Regions from separate parts of the Solibacillus sp. iso_87 genome, predicted to be linked through region 2. Evidence: riboswitches for the same ligand, from Rfam matches in the RefSeq annotation. Region 2 holds a riboswitch; the other holds the start of a gene.

Region 1 (7,903 bases), 1.3 Mb from region 2:
AAATGCGTATGCAGCACATGCTCGTAAAAGGAAAGCCATTACGTAACTAATAGAAGTGCTTGCCGCGAAAAGCGACAGACTTTTTCTTAAAACGATGTATTAGTTGAAATATTTGCCGGCAACTAGCTTACGAGTTTACTTGCTGGCTAATCACAAGGGGGAAACATCATTATGCGTGAAGCCGTTATCGTTGCAGGAGCACGAACACCAATCGGACGTGCGAAAAAAGGATCACTTGCGAACACTCGTCCAGATGATTTTGGTGCAGTAGTAGTAAAAGAAGCATTAAAACGTGCGGGCTATGAAGGTCCGGTTGATGATTTAATTATGGGATGTGCAATGCCAGAAGCAGAACAAGGGATGAATGTTGCCCGCTTAGTTGGGGCATTGGCAGGGTTACCGGATGAAACACCGGCGTTAACAGTTAACCGTTTCTGTTCATCAGGGCTACAAACAATTGCCTATGCAGCAGAGCGGATTATGCTTGGCCACGCAAAAGCAATCGTTGCAGGTGGTACAGAATCGATGAGTATGATTCCGATGACTGGGAATACAGTTCGTCTAAACCCGAAAATTGCTGAAGAGGCGCCACAATACTATATCGGTATGGGTCACACAGCTGAAGAGGTAGCGAATCGTTACAATGTAACACGTGAAGAGCAGGATGCTTTTGCAGTACGTTCACACGAATTGGCTGAAAAAGCGATTAAAGAAGGTAAATTCAAAGACGAAATCGTTCCGGTTGAAGTAACGGAATATTATGTCGATGAAAACAACCAGTTAAAAGAAAAAGTTACGATCTTTGATACAGATGAAGGGGTTCGTCCAGATACATCGGTAGAAACGTTGGCAAAATTACGTCCGGCATTCAATGTAAAAGGTTCTGTAACAGCAGGAAATGCTTCTCAAACTTCTGACGGTGCAGCAGCAGTTCTAGTAATGGACCGTGAAGAAGCGGAGAAACAAGGAATGCAGCCACTGGCGAAATTCCTAGGATTTGCTGTCGGCGGAGTTCCACCTGAAGTAATGGGTATCGGTCCAATCGTAGCAGTACCGAAAGCACTTGAGATTGCAGGAATTACACAAGATCAGGTAGACCTATGGGAAATTAACGAAGCATTCGCATCACAATCAATTCAAGTAGTTCGTGAGCTAGGTATTGATATGGAGAAAGTGAATGTTAACGGAGGAGCAATCGCATTAGGTCATCCACTAGGTGCAACAGGTGCGATTCTTACAGTGAAGCTAATCAATGAATTAAAACGCCGCGGAGGTAAATACGGTGTCGTAACAATGTGTATCGGCGGCGGAATGGGCGCAGCAGGAGTATTTGAAGTTCTTTAATTGTCTGGGGAAATAATAAATCACAAAGGAAACTAGGGAGGAATTTATAATGGCACAAACAACAAACAGCATTATTAAAGGTGGCGGCTTTTTAATTGAGGACGTGGATATTAACCGAGTAATTATACCGGAAGATTTCACAGACGAGCAAAAAATGATTGCTCAAACAACACAGGAATATGTAACGAACGAAGTATTACCGGTAGTTGAAAACTTAGAGCACCATGAGTTCGATCACTCTGTACGTCTATTAAAAACAGCAGGTGATTTAGGTTTACTAGCAGCTGACGTACCTGAAGAATACGAAGGCTTAGGCTTAGACAAAATTTCTTCTGCATTAATCGCAGAAAAAATGTCACCGGCTGGAGGTTTCTCAATCACTCACGGTGCCCATGTTGGGATCGGTTCATTACCGATCGTATTATTCGGTAATCATGAGCAAAAAACGAAGTACTTACCGAAGTTAGCCTCAGGTGCATTAATCGCAGCATACGCATTAACAGAACCAGGTTCCGGTTCGGATGCATTAGGAGCTAAAACAACAGCTAAGTTAAATGAAGCAGGCACACATTATGTATTAAATGGTGAAAAACAATGGATTACAAATGCAGGCTTTGCAGATGTATTCGTTGTATACGCAAAAATCGATGGCGATAAATTTACTGCATTCATCGTTGAGCGTTCATTCCCGGGTGTTTCTGTAGGACCAGAAGAAAAGAAAATGGGGATTAAATCATCTTCAACTCGTACATTAATTTTAGAAGATGCAGAAGTGCCTGTTGAAAACTTACTAGGTGAAGTTGGCCGCGGTCATATTATCGCGTTCAATATTTTAAATATCGGACGTTATAAATTAGGAGTAGGTACTGTAGGTGCATCAAAACGTGCATTTGAATTAGCAGTTGCTTATACGAACCAACGTCAGCAATTCAAAACAAAATTATCGGATTTCAACTTAACGAAAGAAAAAATCGCATCAATGGCTTCTCACATTTATGCATCTGAATCTTTAAACTATCGTACAGTTGGTTACTTCGAAGACCGTTTAAGCCAGTTATCTGATGAAGAGCAAAAAGACGGCAAATCAATCGCAGCAGCAATCGCTGAATATGCAATTGAGTGCTCGATCGCAAAAGTATTCGGTTCTGAAACATTGGATTTCGTAGCGGATGAAGCGGTTCAGTTACACGGTGGTTACGGCTTTATGGCTGAGTACGAAGTAGAACGCATTTACCGCGACTCTCGTATTAACCGTATTTTCGAAGGTACAAACGAAATTAACCGTATGATCGTACCGGGCACATTTATGAAAAAAGCATTAAAAGGTGAGTTGCCACTATTACAAGTAGCACAAGAACTGCAAAACGAGCTATTAATGCTTATGCCTGAAGAAATCGGCCAAGGTGCTTTAGAGCAAGAGAAATATTTAGTGAAAAACGCGAAAAAGATTGCAGTACTTGCAGCAGGTGCAGCAGCACAACGCTACGGTGCAAAACTGGATGCGGAGCAAGAGCTGTTAGTGAACATCGCGAACATTGCGAACCAATTATACGCAATGGAATCTGCAGTAATCCGTACACAAAAAGCAATCGAGCGTGACGGAGAAGAAAAAGCAGCACAAAAAATTCTTTACACTCAAATTTTCTGTCAGGAAGCATTCGCAGAAATCGAAAAAGAAGCAAAAGAAACATTAATCGCTTCAGTTGAAGGTGACGATGCACGTATGATTTTATCAGCATTACGTAAATTAACGCGCAACAACCCTTACAACTTAATTCCGAAAAAACGTGAAGCTGCTGCGAAACTAATCGAAGCAGAAAAATATGTAGTTTAATAAATGATTGTAATCGGGTGCATGGCTTTGCACCCGGTTTTTCTATAGATTTTCTAATAAAACGTAAGATGTTCTAATATAATTTCAGAAATTCTAGGTTACCCAAAGTTTCAAATAAGTGAAGCCGTTCTTCTATAATATGCCCGTCATGTTCTAATATCGTCACACATCTTCTAATAAAGACCATAACCACTAAAACTCCGATAATGCGAACACATTTTTGATTTGTCCTTCTATATCCGTTACAATATAGGGAAATCCAGGGCAAAAAGGAGTACTTACATGACAGTAAAATTCATCCAATATCCGAAATGTACAACTTGTAAAAAAGCGCAAAAATGGCTAGATGAGCAAGGTGTGGACTATGAAAATATTCATATTGTTGAGCAGACACCATCTAAAGAGGAACTTAAAGCAATTTACGAAGCAAGTGGAGTGCCATTGAAGAAATTTTTTAATACATCTGGCGTGAAATATCGTGAATTAGGCCTAAAAGATAAATTACCTACAATGTCTGAAGATGAGCAATTAGAGCTGTTAGCATCGGATGGTATGTTAATTAAGCGACCAATCGTTACAGATGGTAAAAAATTAACTTTAGGATTTAAGGAGTCTGACTTCTTAGAAACTTGGAAATAAACAGTTATTCACATTGTATTTCCGAACGAAATATGGCAAAATGAACTTGAATGTACTACATATAACATGGAGGTTTTCGAATGAGCACACCTAAAGAATTACGTTATTCAAAAGAGCATGAGTGGGTTAAAATTGAAGACGGTAAAGCGACAATCGGTATTACAGATTTCGCACAGTCTGAATTAGGCGATATCGTATTCGTAGAGTTACCTGAAGTAGGCGATGAAATTTCAAAGGATCAGCCTTTCGGTAGTGTAGAGTCTGTTAAAACAGTTTCTGAACTATATGCACCACTTTCAGGTAAAGTTGTAGCAATCAACGAAGAATTATTGGACAATCCAGAATACGTAAATGAATCTCCATACGGTAATGCATGGATGGTTACTGTTGAGTTAACAAGTGAAGCAGAAGTTGATGAATTATTAGATTCAGACGCTTACACTGCTTTAATCGAACAATAATCTGGAACACTAAAGCCTTCTAATTAAAGGTTTTAGTGTTTTTTTGTTATTCTATATATAATGTGACGGATGAAAGGAAGCGTGTAAGGATGGGAAAGTGTATCGTTGTAGAAGGTCGTGCCGATAAATTGAGATTACTCCCGATATTAGCTGAGGACGTGACGATTATTTGTACAAATGGCACAATAAGCGAAGTCAATTTGATTGATTTATTGGAAGAATATGAGCAAGATGAAATTATCACGATGTTTGATGCAGATAAAAACGGTGAAAAGTTACGTAAACTGATGAACCGTGCATATCCCGAAGCGACACAGCTTATCATACCTCACGAATATGTAGAAGTAGAAAAAACACCTACTAAAATCTTAAAGGATATTTTACTACAGGCAAAATTTTTAGTAAAAGAAGGATGACAGTATAATGGAACAATGGACGAAACAGCAGTGGGAACAGAATGTACAACAGCACGATCAGACAGCGTTTTTCTTATATACGCCTATGTGCGGCACATGTGAAGTGTCGGAAAAAATGTTGGATGTAATTGAGAAATTACTCCCAGATCTCCCTCTTGGTATGGCAAATATCAATTATTTAGGGGATTTACCATATGAATTGAAAATTGAAAGTGTACCTTGTTTAATCGTTTCAGACAAAGGAGAACTAACGAATAAGATTTATGCATTTAAATCCGTACCGTTTTTGTATGAAATATTAAAAAAGTAATTGACGTAGTCTCTTTGTCGTGATAAAGTAACATTCATAATAATAAAACTTAATAACGTTACTCTTATAAAGAGAGGTGGAGGGAAGTGCCCTATGAAGCCCGGCAACCAGCGTTTACGCAAAGGTGCCAATTCACACAAAGTTTAAACTTTGAAAGATGAGAGAACGGTTTACCGTATAAATATATGTGAAACCTTTCTACTTGTCGTGGTAGAAAGGTTTTTTTTATTCAACGGAGGTTTTGGATGAAAAAAGAAGATGATTTTGAAATAGCAGGCAGGTTATTTCGACTTAGAAGGAGTACAACTGATGATTGATATACAAAATATTACTAAAGTGTATAACACGAAAAACGGTAAACTTACAGCAGTTGATAATGTAAGCTTATCGATTAACAAAGGAGAAATATACGGTATTATCGGCTACAGTGGTGCCGGTAAAAGTACAATGATTCGCTTGCTGAACGGTTTGGAAAAGCCGACAACAGGTTCTGTCATTGTAGGTGGCCAGGATATTGCAAAAGCTTCCGGGGCAAAATTACGAGAAGCACGTCAAAAAATAAGTATGATTTTCCAGCACTTCAATCTGCTTTGGTCACGTACAGTTGAAGAAAATATCGCATTTCCACTTGAAATTGCGGGTGTTTCAAAAGGTGATCGTGAAAAGCGAGTACAAGAGCTAATTGAACTTGTTGGTTTAAAAGGGAGAGGGAAAGCGTATCCTTCTCAACTTTCAGGCGGGCAAAAGCAGCGTGTCGGCATTGCACGAGCGTTGGCAAACAATCCGGAAGTGCTTTTATGTGATGAAGCGACTTCAGCGCTTGATCCTGAAACAACAGATTCGATTTTGGAATTGCTGCTTGATATTAATAAAAACATCGGACTTACAATTGTACTCATTACACATGAAATGCATGTTATCCGTAAAATCTGTAACAGAGTAGCTGTTATGGAAGCCGGAAAAGTAGTGGAACAGGGAGATGTATTGCAAGTGTTCCAGCATCCTCAAGCACCGATTACGAAAAACTTCGTATCTCAAGCTTCTGGTGAAACACAGGAAACACAAGCATTACTTGAACAGATTTTAGCTAATTATCCAGAAGGCAAAATCGCTAAATTAACATTTGCCGCGGCAACGACAGAACAGCCTGTCATCTCACAAATAATTAAGCAATTTGACGTAGTTGTAAATATAGTGCATGGCAAAATCTCGAATACAACGGGCGGTTCGTTCGGTACATTATTTATTCATATCGATGGCGAGCCGAAAGCAGTCGCGGAAGCATTGAGCTTTTTAGCGAAGCAAGAAATTCAGGCGGAGGTGATTGAGCATGTTTAATCAATTATTTCCGAACGTAGATTGGGGTAAAATGCTCGAAGCAACATATGAAACAATGTATATGACGGCTGTTGCGACAGTCATCACATTTATACTCGGAATTCTGATTGGGATAGTCTTATTTTTAACGAGCGACAATCAATTATGGGCAAATAGAATTGTACACTTTTTGACAGGATCACTCGTAAATATTTTCCGTTCGATTCCATTTATCGTCTTAATTATTTTATTAATTCCGTTCACAAAGTTTTTACTAGGAACAATCCGTGGCGCCAATGCAGCATTACCTGCGCTAATTATTGGGGCAGCACCATTTTATGCGCGCATGGTATTAATAGCATTAAGAGAAATTGATAAAGGTGTCATTGAAGCGGCCCGCTCAATGGGAGCGAAAACTTCTACGATTATTTGGAAAGTGCTGATTCCGGAAAGCTTACCGGCATTAATTTCTGGTATTACTGTTACAGCTGTCGCGTTAGTAGGATATACAGCAATGGCCGGCATTATCGGTGCTGGTGGTTTAGGAAACCTGGCATTCCTTGACGGTTTCCAGCGTAACCGGACAGATGTGACATTAATGGCAACAGTTTTAATTTTAGTTGTCGTATTCATCATCCAGTATATTGGGGATTTCATTACAGCAAGAGTGGACAAACGATAGTTAGTGGCTAATAAGGCCGTAATTATAAATATTGGTGCATCGAAACAATGTGGACGCAAACTTTAAAAAAGTGCGCGTCTACAAGATGAATAATCAGAATATAAAAACTGTTTCGATAAACTGAACAAACTAAAAAAGGGTAGGTAAAACAAATGAAGAAATTATTATCAAGTGTTATTTTAGGAGCTTCAGTACTTGCTTTAGCGGCATGTGGCGGCGAAGATGAGAAATTAGTAGTTGGTGCATCAAATACACCACACGCAGTAATCCTTGAAAAAGTTAAACCAATTTTAGAGGAACAAGGTATTGAGCTGGAAATCGAACCTTATACGGATTACGTACTTCCAAACCAAGATTTAGAAAATGGTGATTTAGATGCAAACTACTTCCAGCACATTCCATACTTCGAAGCACAAAAAGCAGATTTCGATTACGACTTTGCAAATGCTGGCGGTATTCATATCGAGCCAATCGGTATATACTCTAAAAAATATTCATCTTTAGAAGAACTTCCTGAAGGTGCAACAATTTTACTTTCTAACTCAGTAGCAGACCACGGCCGTATGCTTTCATTACTTGAAGCACAAGGTTTAATCACATTAGCAGAAGGTATTGATAAAACAAAAGCAGAAACAAAGGACATCGTAGATAATCCGAAAAACTTCGTATTCGATGCAGACACAGCAGCTGAATTATTAGTGCAAATGTACGAAAATGAAGAAGGCGATGCGGTATTGATCAACTCAAACTTCGCAATCGATAACGGCATTAACCCATTGGAAGATTCAATCGCAATCGAGTCTAGCGAATCACCATATGTAAACATTATTGCAGTAAAATCTGGCGATGAAGATTCAAAAGAAATTAAAGCATTAATTGATGCATTACGCTCAAAAGAAA
Region 2 (7,903 bases):
CTGAGCATGAGGAAAAACTGGGCGCCGTAATACGTGAACATGATCAGGATATGGGAAGCGGGAACATCAAACATAAAGCGGTTAATAGCCAATACCGAATCCGACATGATAAAGAGGATAGCGCCGATTACAGCAAACTTACTGCCTGTTCGGAACGAGGTCCATCCCATCGTTAAGATAACGAAAATATAAGCGGTTACTGCAATGGCGAGTACAGTATCTCCTTTTTTTAGCAGGCTTCCCGCAATCCAGAACATCATCACCGCACCGTATAAAGCTAATACAATTTTTACGTACAGTGGTGTGTTCTGCTGATTCGTTGAACGGAAAGCAAAAATATAGAAAATATGACCAACCAGGAAAAAGCTCAGTCCAACGATGAACCACTGCAATGTATAATCGCCAATCGCACAGAAAATTAAACCGATGGAGATGAGCCAATAATACGGAGATTTCACTTGTACTTTTGTTAAAAAAGCAAGCCCTATAAGCAAAATCATTGGCAAAAGTTTAAAGACCATTTTTAGTGAACTATCAATCGTTTCAAAAAAGAATACATAGTACAAGCCAAGCCCGAAGAACAGTAAAGTCAGAACTTTACGTGCCATCCATTAACCCCCTAAGTAAAAAATGTTTATATATAATTACCAAATAACCAAACTATGATTTCATAAAAATTCAATATATGCTCTATTATGCCAGAAATTATGCAGTTTTACTTGTTTATGAATCTTTTTGGAAGGTTATTCGTACATAGTAAGTAAGAGAGGGTGATTGTTATGGGACAATTATTGCTAATAACGGCAATTGGATCACTTTTGATCACATTATTATTAATGCCGTTATCAAAAAAGGTTCGCAATAAGGAGCTTTCATCAAAAACATTTACGAGCTTATTCATTACAACATTTATAGTAAGTTTTGTTTCAGTATTTTTAACAGTATATATTTCTAAAATCGATCTAAGCTGGACGATTTTTTTATATGTAATACCTGTTGTAGCGATTATCGGGGCAATATTTGCAGTCGGTAAGGAACAAAAAATTAAATCGGCGATCGTGCTTGTCAGCATTATTGGGATTGGCTATTTAGTAAGTGCGCCATTTTTAAATGCAGATGAAAAATTCAAGTCTTCAGAGATGAAGGAAAAGACAGAAATTTCGCCGTTTGATGAGACGAAAACACCGGCAAGTGTACCGCCGAAGTTCGTTAAAAACAAAATGAAAAAAGCGTTTGGACAGGTGCCAAACACGAGCTATTATGAATTAGGAAATTTGCAAATTCAAAAAGTGAATGATCAGTATGTTTATATTGCACCTGTAGAGTTTTCAGGATTCTTTAAGTGGTTCAACGGAAAAACAACACCTGGTTATTTCACGATGAGTGCTACAGATTCAAGCGATAATCCAAGGTTTGTGAAGGCTGAAATGAGCTATGTTCCATCTGCTTATTTAAATAAAAATCTGGAGCGTCATATTCGTCTTCAAAATCCATCATTAATTTTCTATGGAGATCCGCAGCTGGAAATTGATGAGGATGGAAAACCATATTACATCCGTTCTTACGGCGAATTTATTTCGGCACGTAACGGCTTTGATGTAAAAGGGGTTGTGCTTGTTGATGCGGAGACGGGTGCAACAGAGAAAATTGCGATTGCAGATGTACCGGCATTTATTGACGGTGCTGTATCACCGGAAACAGTAAGTTTGCAAAACAGTTATTATGGTAACTATGTTCATGGCTTCTGGAATAGTCTTGTCGGCAAAAAGGATGTTAAGTTGCCGAGTGATGAAGGTACGGAAGCAAATGTAAGCCCGGTCTTTATGGAAGACGGGGAAATGTATTATTTCACTGATTTTACAAGTCCAAAAGAGGGCGTTGACTCGATGCTTGGTTATGCATTAACGCATGCACGTACTGGTGAAGCAACATACTATACCGGAAATCTGGAAGAGTCCTATATGGATTCACAAGGGGCTCTTGAAATTATCGAGAAAAAATTTATTGAAAAAGAATGGGAAGGCGAAATGCCGATCCTTTACAATTTCTACGGTGAAGCGAGCTGGCTGTCAGCTGTACTTGATGCGAACGGATTCCTGCAAAATTACTTCATCGTGTCTGCAGCAAATCCTGAAATTTCGGCATTTGGTACAACACCAAATGAAGCGTTAAGACTTTATAAAACAGCGCTAAGCCGTGGCGGAAGTACGGTAGACGGTACTTCGAATGCCGAAGAAGCTAAGGCAACGGTAAAAGTCGTGCGTGTTTATAAAGAGCGTGTAGGTGATTTCACAATTGTATCATTCCTGGCGAACACAGGTGAAAACTTCATCGTTTCTACAGAAGTTGCACCATTTGCGATTTACTTGCAAGAAGGTGACCAGGCGACGATTACGTATGCGAAAACAGGAGAAGATTTCCAGCCTGTAAAAGCATTACAGATTGAAGGGTTGAAATAAACAAAAGGAGTATGCCATTTTGCGGCATGCTCCTTTTTATTAGCTTACTTCCAAGTAAAGCCTTGTGAAGCAAGGAACTCTTTAATATGAGGACGGTTTTGTTCAACTAAGTAATCAGCCATTTGTTTCGTCCATGTTGCCGTCTTCTGATTTGAAGAACGGCTGTTATAATAATCTTCCATAATTCCATCGTATTCCTCTAGAAGCGTCTCGTATTTATCAACGTCATAACCATTTTCATGCAATACTGCAGCTACCGGTAAACGCGGCTTTGTTTCATTGCGTTTTGTCGGTGTACCGATTGTCATCGCAAATAATGGGAAAACGTATTGCGGTAAATTGAACAGCTCGCTGATTTCCTTAGGATTTGTACGGGCACCACCGATATAGCAAATGCCGTAACCCATTGATTCAGCTGCAATAACGAAGTTTTGGGCAAATAATGCAACATCTGCTACCCCTACAAGTACGTTTTCAGCCGTGTCAGCAGAAATATCGACCCCGTGCTTTTGACCTGCTACTTGCAGACGTTTGAAATCTACGCAAAACAAGAAAGAGGCACCCGCTGTTTTGAACTGGAATTCGTTTTTAGACAGTTCACCAAGCTTCGTTTTCTTTTCTTCATCCGTTACCCAGATGACACTGTATGCCTGTACAAAATGCGAACTTGCCGCCATTTGCGCTGTTTCGATTAAATCGATGACTGTTTCTTTTGAAATTTCCTCACCTGTATATTTACGAACAGATGTATGACTGCGTAATAATTCTTTAGTATTCACGTGAACATCTCCCTTTTATGTAATAAGTAACTTGTATATCCTTCAACCTTATTTTAGTCAATATTTTACTTGAAGTCGATTATTAGCGTCTGTTCAATTCATAGGGAGGAGATTTTTGCATATCGTTAAATACAGATAAGAGTAATCAGAATAGAAATCTGAAAATTTTAATTTTTTGTGTTGACATATCGGATTAGTATGTTTTATACTGAGACTCAACGATGGAACACAAATCACATAACTCTTATCAAGAGCGGCGGAGGGAATAGGCCCTGAGATGCCCGGCAACCAGTAAGTGATGAACTGACTAAGGTGCTAAATCCTACAAAATGGACAATCATTTTGAAAGATAAGAGGAGGCAAACTTGCTCATGCGCAACCCTCTTCTTAACTGAAGAGGGTTTTTTTCATTTAAAAAATCCTCCTCAAAAAACACCGATTTCACCATCGATTAAATTTTTGGGGGTAATAAAATGACAAATTTAAGACCAGAAACTTTATTATTACACGGGGGTCAAAAGCCAGACCCGGAAACAGGGGCAATCGCAGTTCCGGTTTACCGTACAACGGCCTATGCATTTAACGACACAGCTCATGCGCAACGTCTATTTGCATTACAGGAAACAGGAAATATTTATTCTCGTATTATGAACCCGACTGTCGGGGCATTTGAAGAACGGGTTGCTTTATTAGAAGGGGGCACAGCTGCAGTAGGGCTTTCATCTGGCGCAGCAGCAGTGGCATTTTCGATTTTAAACGTAGCCGGTGCAGGGGATGAAATTGTTGCGGCAGGTTCACTTTACGGTGGGACTTACAATTTATTCGCAACTACATTGCCTCGCTACGGTATTACAGTAAAATTTGTGGATGAATCAGATCCTGCAAACTTCCAAGAGGCAATCACGGATAAAACGAAGGCGATCTTCGCTGAAATTATCGGAAATCCAAGCTTGAAAGTACTGGATATTGAAGCGGTAGCAAACATCGCTCATGACAACGGTCTTCCTTTATTAATCGACAGCACATTTGCTTCCCCGTACGGAAGTAATCCGATCGAATTCGGCGCGGATGTTGTCATTCATTCTGCAACAAAGTGGATTGGCGGTCATGGAACGACAATCGGCGGAATTGTCGTTGATGCCGGGAAGTTTGACTGGACGCAAGGAAGACATCCAGGATTTACAGAACCGGATACTTCTTACCATGGTCTACGCTACGGAATTGACACAGCAGGCGCTGCATTTGCGACAAAGCTTCGTGTTCAACTATTGCGTGATTTTGGTCCAACATTATCTGCTGACGCGGCATTTAACTTCCTGCAAGGACTTGAAACGCTTCATTTGCGTATTGTCCGTCACAATGAAAACACACAAAAAGTTGCCGAGTATTTAAGAAACCACCCATTTGTGGAATACGTAAATTACAACGGCTTTGAAGATTTTGCGACACATGATTTAGCGAAGAAGTATTTGAAAAACGGCTTCGGATCAATTATTACGTTCGGCATTAAAGGCGAACGTGAAGCAGGGCGTCAAGTAATTGATAACGTGAAATTGTTCTCACATGTAGCAAACGTTGGGGATGCCCGTTCGTTGATTATCCACCCTGCAAGTACAACGCACCAACAGTTATCTGCGGAAGAATTAAAAACTGCCGGCGTATCGGAAGAGCTCATTCGCTTATCGATCGGGTTAGAAGCAGCAGAAGATATTATCGCAGATTTAGAGCAGGCATTAGCGAAAGTTGCGATTGAAGTAGGCGCAGAAACAAACGCATAAAACTTAAAAAGGCTTAGCTTTTCCCATTCGAGAAGCTAAGTAACTTTCAGAAAATTAATTCCTACTATTTTCATAAGTTTTATTGACAAATGTAATACCGAGTAATACAATTGGAATAATAATATTACCAACCGGAAAAAATTTAAAGTGATGTTGCAGCATCATTGGAAGAAAAGGAGTTGTTCAACATGGGGAAAGTATACAGTGCACAAAACGTTGCTGCCTATATTATTTATGAACTAAATGACGTAAAGGAATTTGTGAACGCTTGCGCGATCCAGCAAATTTTGGCGGATGTGAATACTATGTGGCAGCATGTTTTTGGACACAGTGCTTTCTCAGAACAAGCTCACGATCATGCCACAGCGGGTTATGTTATAAAAGAAGTTGCCGAAGAATACAAAATTCATGGTACAGCCCATATTTTATCGCCAGCCAGAGAATGGTTCTTAAAATATGGTGAATTTCAGTTAGTGGAGCGCCCATACGCGGTCCCTAACTACTCGGCAAAAGAGGAAATCGTCATGACCAAGATTTTAACTGCATATCGTTTACGGGCATACAATGATATAAACGTGGCAGTATAAAATAATTCCGGAACACTAGCGAGCCCCCTTGCTAGTGTTTTTTATTTTTTTTACGGTGTATGCCGTTTATTAGAAGAATAGAAACGGTTATTAGAAGAAGTTTTGGGGATATTAGAAGAAATGGTGATGTTATTAGAATTTGGATGAACTTGGGGTTTGGGTATGCATTTTTGAAGGCAAAAAACGGGTGCTGAAACGGTGGTAACGTTTTTATTAGAACATTGGTGCGGGTTATTAGAAGAAGTGTGAGCGATATTAGAAGATTAAGCGAGGATTTTAGCACATTCCGGCCTCATATTAGAACATTAAATGTTTATATTAGAAGACCACAATTTTATTAGAACATTTTAAAATATATTAGATGATTTCCGAATATATTAGAAAATAACAAAACGCTCTTACCACCTAGCCCCAAATACAAGAAATGACTGGAAATACTTACGTCATAGTCCCTAAATTAGCTCTTAAAGAATAAAATTTGGATGAATATTGACCGTTTACAGTAAACAAATGTCCTTCTAGGCGAGATTCCCCTTGTTTTCATGTATTATATAGGATAGAATTTTCTTTAAGATAAATTTTTTGAATTATTCGTTAATATATGTGTGTTAAGAATTTGGAGGAGAAAGGCAATGGCAACAATCAAAGCAGCGATCTTAGGATTTGGCACAGTAGGTCAGGGAATTTACCATATTTTAAATGAAAAGAGGCAGGAGCTTCGCGAAAAGCTAGGTGTTGAACTGGAGGTCGCGAAGATTTTAGTAACCGATGCAAGCCGTGAGCGTGTACCGGGCACAAAACATTTAATGACGGAATCAATGGATGACGTACTGGCGGAAAATAATCTGCAAGTTGTATTTGAAGCGATTGTAAATGAAGAGCCGGCATTCACTTACTTAAAGCGCGCTGTTGAGGCGAAATGCCATGTCATTACAGCGAATAAGGTAATGCTTGCAAAACGGGGCGAGGAGCTTGAAGCATTGGCGAAAGTAAATGGTGTTTTCGTAGGCTTCGAGGCAACGGTAGCAGGCGGTGTGCCGATTATTAAAACAATGAAAAACATTCTTCTTGTCAACGAAGTAAGCTGTGTTCAAGGAATTTTAAATGGAACGACAAACTATATTTTGACAAAGATGCGTGCGGAAGGCTGGAGCTTTGAACAAGCGTTAAAAGAAGCGCAGCAATTAGGCTATGCTGAAGCAGATCCATTTAATGATGTGTCGGGTCAGGATGCATTCAAAAAGCTTATGATTTTATCGAGCCTTGCATTTGGAGAACAGCCAAATTGGGCAGATGTTGAAGTGATCGGCATCGATACAATCTCATCAGAGCAAGTAGTGGAAGCAACAGCGCAAGGTCTGCGTTATCGTCATGTGGCGGAAGTGGAAAAACTCGAAGACGGTACGATTCAGGCAAAAGTGGCACCATTACTAGTAAACAATGAACACCCGCTTTATCCAGTAGACGATGTGTTCAATGCAGTAACGATGGAGACAAACTACATCGGAACATTATCTGTAATTGGACCTGGAGCGGGAATGTATCCGACTGCAAGTGTAATGGTAGAAGATTACGCTGAAATTATCGGTAAACGTGCGGGATTTACAGTAACTATATAATAAGAAGAAAATAAAAAAGAAGCGAACTCTATGGACGAATTCGCTTCTTTTCTTTTAATCTTCATCTTTTATATCGATATCTTCAGGAATCGGTGTGTTCCTCCAGATTTCGATTTCTTCTTTAATTCGTTCGAGTTGTTGATGGTACGTATAAAATTGCGCACTATTAATTAAAAAGTGTTCACCATCATGCACTGCTTTAATGCGACCAGCATAAATGTACTGTAAAACCTGATGTTCAGGCATGCCTATATCTGCTGCAGTTTGTTCTACCGTTTTATACATCATGATGCCTCCTTTTTAGTTTTAGTTAACCTTATTATAAAACGATTTTAATAAAACTTCATCTCGAATAGACTTACAACGTATGATAGCATAATTAATATAATTAAATGGGGTGTGGGATGTGAATATTTTACCGTATCTGTTTGTGCTGCTGGCTGCAATGCTTTGGGGGACTGTCGGAACAACACAAACTTTTTTGTCAGAAGGGATTTCTTCCTTTGCGGTAGCGGGTGTAAGGTCTGGTATTGGAGGCGGGGTGTTGCTGCTGGCGGTTCTTTTAATGCGGAAAATCTCGTTCCGTAACTGGTCATGGAAGTGGACCATTTTAGCAGCAATTGCGATTGCTTTATTCCAAAGTCTGTTTTTCACATCTGTCCGTTTTACAGGAGTTGCAGT

Evidence for each region. Region 2 has a riboswitch for S-adenosylmethionine ahead of AC0VXV_RS01825 (O-acetylhomoserine aminocarboxypropyltransferase/cysteine synthase family protein). Riboswitches for the same ligand answer to the same signal wherever they lie in the genome.
Region 1: another riboswitch for S-adenosylmethionine. It lies ahead of AC0VXV_RS15330 (methionine ABC transporter ATP-binding protein); the one in region 2 lies ahead of AC0VXV_RS01825 (O-acetylhomoserine aminocarboxypropyltransferase/cysteine synthase family protein).

What each region holds. Positions count from the first base shown of each region.
Region 1 is NZ_CM149656.1:2,983,275-2,991,177, reverse strand. Features, by position in the region: gene AC0VXV_RS15365 (3-hydroxyacyl-CoA dehydrogenase/enoyl-CoA hydratase family protein) at 1-50, shown strand, start outside; gene AC0VXV_RS15360 (acetyl-CoA C-acetyltransferase) at 172-1,344, shown strand; gene AC0VXV_RS15355 (acyl-CoA dehydrogenase family protein) at 1,394-3,178, shown strand; gene AC0VXV_RS15350 (arsenate reductase family protein) at 3,461-3,817, shown strand; gene gcvH (glycine cleavage system protein GcvH) at 3,898-4,278, shown strand; gene AC0VXV_RS15340 (toprim domain-containing protein) at 4,368-4,694, shown strand; gene AC0VXV_RS15335 (thioredoxin family protein) at 4,702-5,004, shown strand; SAM riboswitch class I at 5,066-5,168, shown strand; gene AC0VXV_RS15330 (methionine ABC transporter ATP-binding protein) at 5,314-6,342, shown strand; gene AC0VXV_RS15325 (methionine ABC transporter permease) at 6,335-7,003, shown strand; gene AC0VXV_RS15320 (MetQ/NlpA family ABC transporter substrate-binding protein) at 7,156-7,903, shown strand, end outside.
Region 2 is NZ_CM149656.1:359,686-367,588, forward strand. Features, by position in the region: gene AC0VXV_RS01810 (lysoplasmalogenase) at 1-608, opposite strand, end outside; gene AC0VXV_RS01815 (hypothetical protein) at 780-2,459, shown strand; gene nfsA (oxygen-insensitive NADPH nitroreductase) at 2,504-3,238, opposite strand; SAM riboswitch class I at 3,480-3,594, shown strand; gene AC0VXV_RS01825 (O-acetylhomoserine aminocarboxypropyltransferase/cysteine synthase family protein) at 3,712-5,016, shown strand; gene AC0VXV_RS01830 (hypothetical protein) at 5,205-5,603, shown strand; gene AC0VXV_RS01835 (homoserine dehydrogenase) at 6,236-7,222, shown strand; gene AC0VXV_RS01840 (DNA-binding protein) at 7,277-7,507, opposite strand; gene AC0VXV_RS01845 (DMT family transporter) at 7,629-7,903, shown strand, end outside.